2 linked regions of the Celeribacter indicus genome follow. The protein of the gene in region 2 binds, or shares a complex with, the protein of the main gene of each other region. Links are inferred from orthologs where the notes say so. Each region holds a gene or a part of one and is shown on either strand. Other genes may lie near its edges.

The links.
Region 1: the proteins of P73_RS21240 (region 2) and dnaN are in contact, whole or in part, in a cryo-EM structure (PDB 8GIZ), measured with the Escherichia coli proteins. The link is inferred for Celeribacter indicus from one-to-one orthologs.

What each region holds. Positions count from the first base shown.
Region 1 is NZ_CP004393.1:537-6,455, reverse strand. What follows is about bases 2,836-5,650. They hold dnaN (DNA polymerase III subunit beta), read right to left. Parts: upstream 4,895-5,650; coding sequence 3,776-4,894; downstream 2,836-3,775. Other genes in these bases: dnaA (chromosomal replication initiator protein DnaA), read right to left, coding at 5,076-5,650; recF (DNA replication/repair protein RecF), read right to left, coding at 2,836-3,741. In the rest of the region: gyrB (DNA topoisomerase (ATP-hydrolyzing) subunit B), read right to left, coding at 1-1,925; P73_RS00020 (LysE family translocator), read right to left, coding at 2,015-2,635; more of recF, read right to left, coding at 2,632-2,835; more of dnaA, read right to left, coding at 5,651-5,919. UniProt on the Escherichia coli protein: Confers DNA tethering and processivity to DNA polymerases and other proteins. Acts as a clamp, forming a ring around DNA (a reaction catalyzed by the clamp-loading complex) which diffuses in an ATP-independent manner freely and bidirectionally along dsDNA.
Region 2 is NZ_CP004393.1:4,353,883-4,359,931, forward strand. What follows is about bases 857-3,801. They hold P73_RS21240 (DNA polymerase III subunit gamma/tau), read left to right. Parts: upstream 857-1,419; coding sequence 1,420-3,183; downstream 3,184-3,801. Other genes in these bases: rsgA (ribosome small subunit-dependent GTPase A), read left to right, coding at 857-1,362; P73_RS21245 (YbaB/EbfC family nucleoid-associated protein), read left to right, coding at 3,211-3,555; recR (recombination mediator RecR), read left to right, coding at 3,599-3,801. Outside these bases: P73_RS21230 (ABC transporter permease), read left to right, coding at 1-59; more of rsgA, read left to right, coding at 319-856; more of recR, read left to right, coding at 3,802-4,156; P73_RS21255 (DUF1013 domain-containing protein), read right to left, coding at 4,229-4,972; P73_RS21260 (ribonuclease T2 family protein), read left to right, coding at 5,112-5,753; P73_RS21265 (NAD(P)H-quinone oxidoreductase), read right to left, coding at 5,814-6,049. UniProt on the Escherichia coli protein: Part of the beta sliding clamp loading complex, which hydrolyzes ATP to load the beta clamp onto primed DNA to form the DNA replication pre-initiation complex.

The sequences.
Region 1 (5,919 bases), 4.4 Mb from region 2 along the record:
TCGGCGACGCCCGCGAGATCGGCATCGGCCCGACCCGGCTCGAAGGCACCGGCCAGCGCCGCCTGTTCGACGATGTGACGCGGGTAATGCGTCGGGAAATGCTCGAGAATGCGCTTGAAGGCGCGCGCGCCCTCGACCACGCGGGCCAGATCCTGCCCGGCGATTTCCTCGCCGGTTTTCAGCCGCAGCACCGCACCTTCGACTCCCTGCTGGATGAGGTAATCCTCCAGCGCGGCCTGGTCTTTCAGATAGACCTCGGACTTGCCGCGCGAGACCTTGTAGAGCGGCGGCTGGGCGATGAAGAGATGGCCCGCCTCGATCAGTTGCGGCATCTGGCGGAAGAAGAACGTCAGCAGGAGCGTGCGGATATGCGCGCCGTCCACGTCGGCGTCGGTCATGATGACGATCTTGTGGTAGCGCAGCTTGTCGAGATTGAACTCGTCGCGCCCGATCCCGGTGCCGAGCGCCATGACGAGATTGCCGATCTCCTGGGACGAGAGCATCCGGTCGAACCGCGCGCGTTCCACGTTGAGGATCTTCCCGCGCAGCGGCAGGATCGCCTGCGTGCGCCGGTCGCGTCCGGTCTGCGCGGAGCCGCCGGCGGAGTCGCCCTCCACAAGGAAGACTTCGGTCTGGGACGGGTCTTTCTCCGAACAATCCTTCAGCTTGCCGGCAAGGAAGTTCACGTCCATCGCGGTCTTCCGCCGGGTCAGTTCACGGGCTTTGCGCGCCGCCTCGCGTGCAAGCGCGGCTTCCACGATCTTGCCCACGATCATCCGCGCTTCGTTCGGGTTCTCGTCCATCCATTCGGTGAGCTTCTCGCCGACGAGGTTCTCGACCGCCGGGCGCACCTCGGAGGAGACGAGCTTGTCCTTCGTCTGCGAGGAGAATTTCGGATCGGGCACCTTCACGGACAGCACGCAGGTCAGGCCCTCGCGCGCGTCATCGCCGGTGAAGCTGACCTTCTCCTTCTTCGCGATCCCGCTTTCCATCGCGTATTTCGTAAGCGTCCGCGTCAGCGCGCCACGAAAGCCCGCGAGATGGGTGCCGCCATCGCGCTGCGGGATGTTGTTGGTGAAGGGCAGGACGTTCTCATGATAGCTGTCGTTCCACCACATCGCGACCTCGACCCCGATCCCGTCGCGTTCGCCGGAGACGAAGATCGGCTCGGGTATCATCGGGCTCTTGGAGCGGTCGAGATACTTGACGAATTCCTTGACCCCGCCTTCGTAGAACAGTTCGGTGCGCAGAGGCTCCGCCGGGCGTTCGTCCTCGAGGATGATGCGCACGCCGGAATTGAGGAAGGCGAGCTCGCGCAGGCGCTTCTCCAGCGTCTCGAAGGAATAGTCGAGGTTGGAAAAGGTGCCCTCTGGATCGCTCGTCTTCGCGGAGGCGAGAAAGCGCACTTCGGTGCCGGTCTCATCGCCCGCGTCGCCGACGACCGCCAGATGCTCCGCCGTCTCGCCCCTGACGAACTTCGCCTTGTGCACCTTGCCGTTGCGCCAGATCGTGAGCTCGAGCCATTCGGACAGCGCGTTCACGACCGAGACACCGACGCCGTGGAGGCCGCCCGAGACCTTGTAGGAGTTCTGGTCGAACTTGCCGCCCGCATGGAGCTGGGTCATGATGACCTCGGCCGCGGAAACCCCCTCCTCCTCGTGGATATCGGTCGGAATTCCGCGCCCGTTGTCGCGCACCGAGACGGAGTTGTCGGCGTGGATTTTCACGGAGACGAAGTCCGCGTGACCGGCCAGTGCCTCGTCGATGCCGTTGTCCACGACCTCATAGACCATATGGTGCAGGCCGGAGCCGTCGTCGGTATCGCCGATATACATGCCGGGACGTTTCCGGACGGCTTCCAAGCCCTTGAGAACCTTGATGGAACTGGCGCCGTATTCGGAGGGCTGCTGCGCAGGATCGGACATGCGGAATTCCTTGTTTTTCGTTGCGCTTTTTATACGCGAGCAAGGGGCGGATGTCACGTCCGCGACACAAGATTTTGCGGCGCGCGCGGCTACGTGAACGGGATGATGAGGGCAACGAGGATGAGCAGGCTGCCGGCAGAGACGTTCATGCGCCTCAGCGCCTGCGGCGAGGACATGATCCGCCGCAGTCCGCCCACCGAGGCGCCGAGGATCAGGTTCCCGAGGAGCGGGATCAGCGCGGACACGGTACAGATCGCGAGGATATCCGGCACGCCAAGCGTCGAGAGATCGAAGAAGCCGGGCAGGAACCCCATGTAGAACAGGATCGCCTTCGGATTGCCGAGGATCGCGACGAGTCCGGCGACGAACCCCGCCCACATGCCGGGCCGGGTGAGCCGGCTGTCTGCGGCGATCTTCTTGTCGGCGTGGCGGATGAGCAGGATCCCCATCGCGAGGAACATCGCCACGGCAACCCAGCGCAGAAAGGTCAGGAATCCGGTGAATTCCGACACGATCCAGGAGACGCCGAGGATCGCGAGCAGCGACCAGAGCACGTCCCCGATCACCACGCCGAGCGCGAGCGGCCAGGCGGCGTTGAACCCGCCGGACAGCGCGCGTGCGAGCATGGCGAGCCAGACCGGGCCGGGGGTAATGAAGAGGATCAGGAGCGCAAAGGCGTAGAGCCCGAGATCGACGGCGGTGATGGTCATCTGTACTCCCTGACACTCGAGACACCCTGGTCCTCGTGCACTTCGTATGAGGCGGCGCGCGCACCCAGTTCGGCGAAGAGTTCCGGCCCGGTGCCGGTCATGAACGCCTGTGCGCCAAGGGCGCAGATCTCGTCATAGAGCGCGGCGCGGCGGTCCGCGTCAAGATGAGCGGCCACCTCGTCGAGGAGGTAAATCGGCGCTGCGCCGAAATCCTCGGCCAGCGCGCGGCCGTTGGCAAGGATGAGCGAGATCAGGAGCGCCTTTTGCTCGCCCGTCGAACATTGGTCGGCGGGCACGCCTTTGGTGGTATAGACCGCCCCGAGATCGGCGCGGTGCGGCCCGACGAGGGTGCGCCCGGCGGCAAGGTCGCGCGGCCGGGTGTCGCGCAGGGCCGCAATGAGATCCACCTCCCCCTCCGGCAGGGGCATGTCGTCTGAAGACCGCAGCGCGAGGGCCGCGGCGGGAAATGCGGTCTCTGCCCCCGCCTGAGCCCGCTCGAGCCGGTCGAGCGCGGAAAGCCGGTTCGCCATGATCGCCGCGGCGTGCCCGGCCATCTGGGCCTCGAGCGCATCATACCAATGCGCGTCGCGCACCATGTCCTTCAACAGCCTGTTGCGCTCCCGCATCGCCTTTTCATAGGCCAGAACCGCCTCGGCATGGGTCGGCTCAAAGCTCATCACCATCCGGTCGAGAAAGCGCCGGCGCCCCTCCGCCCCCTCGATCCAGAGCCGGTCCATCGAGGGCACGAGCCAGACCACGCGGGCGATCCGGCCCAGCGCGACCTGTGGCGCCACCTTGCCATCGATGCGCACGGAGCGCGACTGGCCGGGCTCGGCCCAGGTTTCGAGTTCGTGGCGCTGATGCAGGGATATGAGGTCCGCGCGGATCTTCCAGCCGAGATTTTCCGGCTTACGCGCGATCTCGTCCGGCGCGGCGCGGCGCAGCCCGCGGCCCGGCGAGAGGAGCGAAACAGCCTCGAGGATATTGGTCTTTCCCGCCCCGTTCGGCCCCCAGATGGCCACAGGCCGCCCGTCCAGCTCGAGACGCGCGGCCTTGTGGGAGCGGAAATGCGACAGGCTCAGTTCTTCGAGGAACAGCCTGCCCATCACGCCGCTCTGATCTTTTTGCTGCCGGAAATACTCACACCCGCATCGGCATCACGACATAGACTGCGGAGGTGTCGTTGCCCTCGCGCATCAGCGTCGGATCGCCGGAGGAGTTGAACAGGAAGACGGCGTTCTCGCGATCGACCTGCGAGGCGATCTCCAGGAGGTATTTCGCGTTGAACCCGATCTCCAGGCGTTCATCGCTATAGGCAACCGCAAGCTCCTCCTCCGCGGCGCCGCTGTCGGGCGCGTTCACGGAAAGCGTCAGCCTGTCGTCCTCGAGCGTCAGCTTCACCGCGCGGGAGCGCTCGGAAGAGACCGTGGCCACGCGGTCCACGGCCTTCGCGAATTCGGCGGCGTCGACTTCGAGCTTGCGCGAATTGCCCATCGGGATGACGCGCGTGTAATCGGGGAAGGTGCCGTCGATCACTTTCGAGGTAAGCGTGATCTCGGGGGTGGCGAAGCGCACCTTCGCCTCGGACACGGAGACCGCGATCTGCATCTCGTCGTCATCGAGCAGCTTGCGCAGCTCGCCCACCGTCTTGCGCGGGACGATCACGCCCGGCATGTCATCCGCCTCGGGCGGCAGGGCGGCGTCGATCCGTGCGAGCCGGTGGCCGTCGGTCGCCACGCAACGCAGCACGCGGCCGTTTTCGCCCTCCGCAACATGCATGTAGACGCCGTTGAGGTAATAGCGCGTCTCCTCCGTCGAAATCGCGAATTTCGACTTGTCGAACAGGCGGCGCAGCACCGGCGCGGGTACGGCGAAATTGCTGTCGTACTCCGCCGAGGCCATCACCGGGAAATCTTCCTTGGGCAGCGTAGCAAGGGAGAAGTTCGACCGGCCCGCCTCGACCGTCAGGCGTCCCGTCGCGCTGTCGTCGGTGAGCTGGACCATGGCCCCGTCGGGCAGCTTGCGCACGATCTCGTGGAGCGTCACGGCGGACACGGTGGTCGCCCCGGCCCGTTCGACCATGGCCGAACATTTGTCGACGACCTCGATATCCAGGTCTGTGGCACGGAAGGAGACGGTGTCGCCCTCCGCCTCGATCAGCACATTGGCGAGGATCGGTATGGTGTTGCGGCGCTCGACCACGGATTGTGCCTGACCAACGGCTTTGAGAAGCGTGCCGCGTTCGATGCTGATTTTCATACCACCCTCGTGTCTCTCCTAGGCCGGGGCGACGACCGTAGACGATCCGCCGCCAGGCGCAAGAATTCTTTGTTCCCGGACTGTGTTGGCAACCGGCGCGGTCGTCAAGAGAGGCGCGCACCGCCGAGGGCTTTTGTCCCGGTGGTGCAGCGATTGGGACTCACGTTGCCTGCGGCGCCCGTCACGCCTCGAGCGCGCGGCGCAGCAGTTCTATGTCGTCGGCGATCTGGCTGTCGGTCCCCTTCAGTTCCTCGATCCGCCGCACGCCGTGCATCACGGTCGTATGGTCGCGTCCGCCGAAGCGGCGCCCGATCTCGGGCAGAGATCGCGATGTGAGCTGCTTGGCGAGATACATCGCCACCTGGCGCGGCCGCGCGATGGAGCGCACACGCTTCGGGCCGATCATGTCGGAGAGGCGGATCGCATAATGTTCGGCAACCTTGCGCTGGATTTCCTCCACCGTGACCTTGCGGTCGGACTGCTTGAGGATGTCGGACAGGCATTCCTGCGTCAGATCGAGCGTGATCTCGCGCCCGACGAGCGAGGCGAAGGCGAACAGGCGCATGAGCGCGCCCTCGAGCACGCGCACGTTGGTGGAGATGCGATGTGCGAGGAATTCGAGCACGCCTTCCGCAAAGCGGAGGTCGGGATATTGGGCGCGGTAAGTCTCCGCCTTGGTCTGGAGCACGCCGAGGCGCAGCTCGTAATCCGTCGGGTGCAGATCGACCACGAGGCCGCATTGCAGGCGGGAGCGGATGCGGTCCTCCATATCCTTGATTTCGCCCGGCGCACGGTCGGCGGAGATGATGATCTGCTTGCCCTGGTCGACGAGCGCGTTGAACGTGTGAAAGAATTCCTCCTGCGTCGAATCCTTGCCCGCGATGAACTGCACGTCGTCCACCATGAGCACGTCAACGGAGCGGAAGATCTGCTTGAAGTCGATCATCTGGCGGTCGCGCAGCGCCTGGACGAAGCGGTACATGAACTGTTCGGCCGACAGATAAAGCACCCGCAGTTCGGGACGG
Region 2 (6,049 bases):
ACATCGTGGTCGGGCTCGAGAAGATCTTCGCGGGCTGGGCGGAGCGTCCCCAGGGCTGAGCGCAGACCAGCGCGGGCCGGGACTTGCGTTCCCGGTCCGTCGCGACTATGTAACCCCTCGAGAGGTTGGCGCGGGCGAGCACCTCGCCAACCCGGTCAGGTCCGGAAGGAAGCAGCCGTAACGAGTCCCGCTTGGGTCGTTGTCCAGCCTCTCACCCTTCCCCTTCGTGCCACTGTTCCGCGCTGCGCCGCCGTTCGGGTCTTGTTCTTATGCCCGCAGGCGGCAATATAGGCCAACCCTTCTGACAGCGGGACATGAATGACGACCGATCTCACCGATCTGGGCTGGTCCCAGTTCTTCAACGGCCAGCTCGACCTCGAAGAGATCGGGACGCTGACCCCCGTGCGCCTGTCCGAAGTGCGCCGCCGCTCCGTCGTCGCCCTCACCCCTGCGCTCGAGCGCGTGGAAATCGCGCTGACCGGCGATCATGTCGCCACGGACATGGCCGTGGGCGATTTCGCCCTCACCGACGGCACCCGGCTCATCCGCCTTCTGGAGCGCAAGACGCTCATCTCGCGCAAGGCCGCGGGGATCGCGGCGCAGGCACAGCTCATCGCGGCCAATATCGATACGCTGTTCATCACCACCTCCTGCAACCAGGATTTCAACGAGGCCCGGCTCGAACGCTATCTCGCCATCGCCCTCGACGCGGAGGCGGTGCCGGTCATCGTCATCACCAGGAAGGACAGGCCGGAGGAGATGCCGGCCGAAGATTACGAGACGCGGGCGAAATCCATCTATGAAGGTGCCGAGGTGATGCTGGTGAACGCGAAGGACGCCGAGGACATCGCCCGGCTCGAACGCTATTGCGGCAGGGGGCAGACCATCGCGCTCGTCGGCTCCTCGGGCGTCGGCAAGTCGACGCTGGCGCGCGGGCTGACGGGCGAGGAGATCGAGGTGGGGGAGATCCGCGAGGACGACGCCAAGGGCCGGCACACCACCACCGCGCGCTCGATGCACCGGATGCACGCGGGCGGCTGGCTGATCGACACGCCGGGGATGCGCGAGCTTGCGCTGCACGATGCCTCCGAAGGCATTGCGACACTGTTCGAGGACATCACCGAGCTGGCCGCGATGTGCAAATTCTCCGACTGCCGGCATCGCGGGGAGCCCGGTTGCGCGGTGCGCGCCGCCGTGGAGGCGGGCGAGCTGGACCCCGAGCGGGTCGAACGCTGGCGCAAACTCCTCGAGGAAGACGCCCGCAACACGGAGACCATTGCCGAGGCGCGCGACCGCGGACGCAAGTTCTCCAAGACGGTGAAATCCGCGAAGAAGGCAAAGAGCGCAAGACGCGGCGAATGAGGTTGCGGGGGGGCCTCCCCGCCCTTACCTTACAGCGCGAACGAAGGAGGCCACCGCATGTCCGACACGAACACCGGCTACAAGGTTCTGGCGCGCAAGTATCGCCCGGAAATCTTTGCCGACCTGATCGGTCAGGACGCGATGGTGCGGACGCTGAAGAACGCCTTTGCCGCCGACCGGATCGCGCAGGCCTTCATCATGACCGGCATCCGCGGCACCGGAAAGACCACCACCGCGCGGATCATCGCCAAGGGCATGAACTGCGTCGGACCGGATGGAACGGGCGGACCGACCACGGAACCCTGCGGCCAGTGCGAGCACTGCGTCGCGATCACCGAGGGTCGTCATGTCGACGTGATGGAAATGGACGCCGCCTCGCGCACCGGGGTGGGCGACATACGCGAGATTATCGACTCGGTGCATTACCGCGCTGCCTCCGCGCGGTACAAGATCTACATCATCGACGAGGTGCACATGCTCTCGACGAGCGCGTTCAACGCGCTTCTCAAGACGCTCGAAGAGCCGCCGGCGCATGTAAAGTTCATCTTTGCCACGACCGAGATCCGCAAGGTTCCGGTCACGGTGCTGTCGCGCTGCCAGAGGTTCGACCTGCGCCGGATCGAACCCGAGGTGATGATGAACCACCTCTCCACGATCGCCGCGAAGGAAGGCAGTGCCGTGGCCCAGGACGCGCTCGCGCTCATCACCCGCGCCGCCGAGGGCTCGGTCCGGGACGCGCTTTCGCTGCTCGACCAGGCGATTTCGCACGGTGCGGGCGAGACAACGGTCGATCAGGTCCGCGCGATGCTGGGCCTTGCCGACCGGGGCCGCGTGCTCGATCTCTTCGACATGATCATGGCGGGCGATGCCGCGGGCGCGCTCGGGGAACTGGGCGGGCAATATGCCGATGGCGCCGATCCGCTTGCAGTGCTGCGCGATCTCGCGGAGATCACGCATTGGGTTTCGGTCATCAAGATCACGCCCAATGCCGCCGAGGATCCGACCATCGGCCCGGACGAGCGCGCACGCGGGCTCGCGATGGGGGAAAAGCTGCCGATGCGGGTGCTGTCGCGGATGTGGCAAATGCTGCTGAAGGCGCTCGAGGAGGTGGCCGCCGCGCCGAACGCGATGATGGCCGCCGAGATGGCGATCATCCGGCTCACCCATGTGGCCGAGCTGCCGATGCCCGAGGATCTGGTGCGCCGCCTCAACGAGCAGAACCCGCCGCCCCGCCCGCCCTCCGGCCCCGCCGGCGGCGGCGCGCCGCGGAGCGGCGGATCGGTGAGTGCGCAGGGCGCCCCGGCCGGAGGCGGGCCAGTGACCCACGGGCCGGTGATGACGAGCGGCGCAGCGACAGCGCCGGCGCAGGCCCCCGACGTGGCGCTGGCGCGCTACACCTCCTTCGAGGCGGTCGTCGCGCTGCTGGAGGAAAGCCGCGCAGGCACCCTGCTCATCGAGGCGAAGAGAAACATGCGGATCGCGCGCTACAGCCCCGGCCGGATCGAGTTCCAGCCCTGGGGGGATGCGGCCGCGGACCTGGCCCCCCGCCTCTCCCAGCGGCTCCACGCCCTGACCGGCGTGCGGTGGATCGTGACTATCGCCGAAGCTCCTGAGGAGGCGCGGACCATCTACGAGGTGGAGGATGCCGCGCGTCTCGCGCTCGAGGCCGAGGCGCGGGAGCACCCGATCGTCGCTAAGGTGTTCGAGCTCTTCCCCGACGCGAAGATCAGCGACATCCGCACCCCCGACGCGCTGGCCGCCAGCGCGGCGAGCGAGGCGCTCGAGGAGGTCGAGGACGAATGGGATCCGTTCGAGGAATGACGGCTCCCCACAGGAAAGGATGACGGAATGTTCAAAGGATTGGGCGGTCTCGGCGACATGGCCGGAATGATGAAGAAAGCACAGCAGATGCAGAAGGACATGGCCGAGTTGCAGGAGCAGCTCGACACCATGACCGTGACCGGCGAAAGCGGCGCGGGGCTCGTGAAGGCCACGGCGACCGCGAAGGGCAACCTTACCGGGCTCGACATCGACGCGTCGATCTTTCAGCCGTCGGAAAAGGAGGTGGTCGAGGACCTGATCCTCGCCGCGATCAAGGATGCACAGGCGAAGGCGCAGGAAAAGGCGCAGTCCGAGATGCAGAAGCTGACCGAAGGCCTCGGCCTCCCGGCCGACTTCAAGATGCCGTTCTGAGACCGACGTGAGCGGACGCCAGGACATCGAAGACCTGATCGACATGATGGCGCGGCTGCCCGGCCTCGGGCCGCGCTCGGCACGGCGCGCCGTCCTCCACCTCATCCAGAAGCGCGGACGCCTGATGGCGCCGCTTGCCCAGGCGATGCAGAATGTCGCGGACAGTGCGCGCGAATGCGTCCGCTGCGGCAATATCGGCACGGCGGATCTCTGCGACATCTGTGCGGACGAACGCCGCGCGACTGGCGAGATCTGTGTGGTCGAGGACGTATCCGACCTCTGGGCGATGGAGCGGTCGGGGGTGTTCAGGGGACGCTATCACGTCCTCGGCGGCACGCTGTCCGCACTCGACGCCGTCGGGCCGGAAGAGCTCCGCATCCCCGCCCTCGTGCAGCGCGTGGGAGACGAGCAGATCGGGGAGGTGGTCCTCGCCCTCGGCGCCACGGTGGATGGCCAGACCACGGCGCATTACATCGCCGACGAACTTTCCGGCCGGTGCAAGGTGACATCGCTGGCGCAGGGCGTGCCGGTCGGCGGCGAGCTCGACTATCTCGACGACGGCACCATCGCCGCCGCGCTCACCGCCCGCAAGTCCCTCTGATCCCGTCGCGCAGATGCGAAAAGCCCGGACGTTTCCATCCGGGCTTTCTCATGTCGCGGGCGATGGGCGGGCTCAGCGGTGGTCGTCCTCATCCTCGTCGTCGTCATTGTCCGGCAGGTTGAAGAAGCTGTCCGCATCCGGCACCGTGTCGTCCTTGTCGTCGTCGTCATCTCCCGAGAGCGAGAAGGTCTCCAGACCCGCGATGGCGGTGGGGATCTTCGGCTCCGTGTCCATGCCCAGCGATTCCTCGGTGGACAGCAGCTTGCGCCGCTCGTCATCCGTCATGCCCGCCTCGCGGTTCTTCGCGGCCTTCTGCACGGCGGCGTCGAGTTCGGACTGCTTGCACAGGCCGAGCGCGACCGGGTCGATCGGCTGCATGTTCGCGATGTTCCAGTGGGTCCGTTCGCGGATCGACTGGATCGTCGGCTTCGTCGTGCCCACGAGCTTGGCGATCTGGCCGTCCGACAGCTCCGGGTGGAACTTCACGAGCCAGAGGATCGAGTTCGGGCGGTCCTGCCGTTTCGACAGCGGCGTGTAGCGCGGGCCGCGGCGCTTTTCCTCGCCCACGGCGGCGGCGTTGTATTTGAGCTGGAGCCGGTGAAGGGGGTTCTCCTCCCCCTTCCTGATCTCCTCGGCGGTGAGCTGGTTGTTGGCGATGGGGTCGAAACCGCGCACACCGCCCGCAACATCGCCATCCGCGATGCCCTGCACCTCGAGCTCGTGCAGCCCGCAGAAATCCGCGATCTGCCTGAAACTCAGGGTCGTGTTGTCGACGAGCCAGACGGCGGTGGCCTTTGCCATGATCGGTTTTGCCATAGGACGCACTCCTTAGAATGTCTTGCCCCCGGATACATCTTTCCCGTCGCCTGAAAGGGCTTTCCCCGGTGGGGAGGGTTCTCGTTGTCGGGGAACACGGGCGCTGTATAGTGCCGAAAACCGCCGGAGGAAAGAGAAAATGCGTCAACGGATCGTGACCGCCCTCGTCGCCGCGGCCCTGCTCTGGAGCGGCGCGGCCCGCGCGGAGGGAGAGCAGGCGGGCGATTTCGACTATTACGTGCTCGCGCTCTCATGGTCCCCGACCTGGTGCGCACTCGAGGGCGCAGCGCGCGGCTCGCCGCAATGCGACCGCCCGCTCGGCTGGGTGCTGCACGGGCTCTGGCCGCAATACGAGACCGGCTGGCCCTCCTATTGCCACGGCGCCGAACGCGACCCCTCGCGCAGTCGCACGGCGGCGATGGCCGATATCATGGGCACGGACGGCGCGGCCTGGTATCAGTGGAAGAAGCACGGGCGCTGCTCCGGCCTTTCGGCGGAGCGCTACTTCGACACCGCCCGCGCCGCTTATGCCCGCATCGCCCGTCCCGAGGTATTCCGCAGACTCGACCGCGACGTGAAGCTCCCCGCCGCGGTGGTGGAGGAAGCCTTCCTGAAGGCCAATCCCGGTCTGGAGGCCGATGAAATCACCGTGACCTGCAAGGCCGCGCGCATCGAGGAGGTGCGCATCTGCCTTACCCGCGACCTCGCGCCGCGCCGGTGCGGCGCGGACGTGATCCGGGACTGCACGCTCGACGCCGCACTCTTCGAGGCGATCGACTGACGCGCTCAGCGGCCGCGCGACGACGAGAGCGCGCGCCCGTCTCCTTTGCTGTTCAAATACTCAGACTTCGAGCACGATCTTGCCGATATGCGCGCTCGTCTCGATCCGCGCATGGGCCTGCGCCGCGTCGTCGAGCGCGAAGGTGCTGTCCATCACCGGGCGCACCTGTCCCGACGCGATCTTCGGCCAGACATTGCCATAGAGCGCCGTTGCGATCGCTGCCTTCGCCGCGTCCGATTGCGGGCGCAGCGTCGAGCCGGTGAGCGTCAGCCGCCGCAGCATGACCTGCGCGAAAT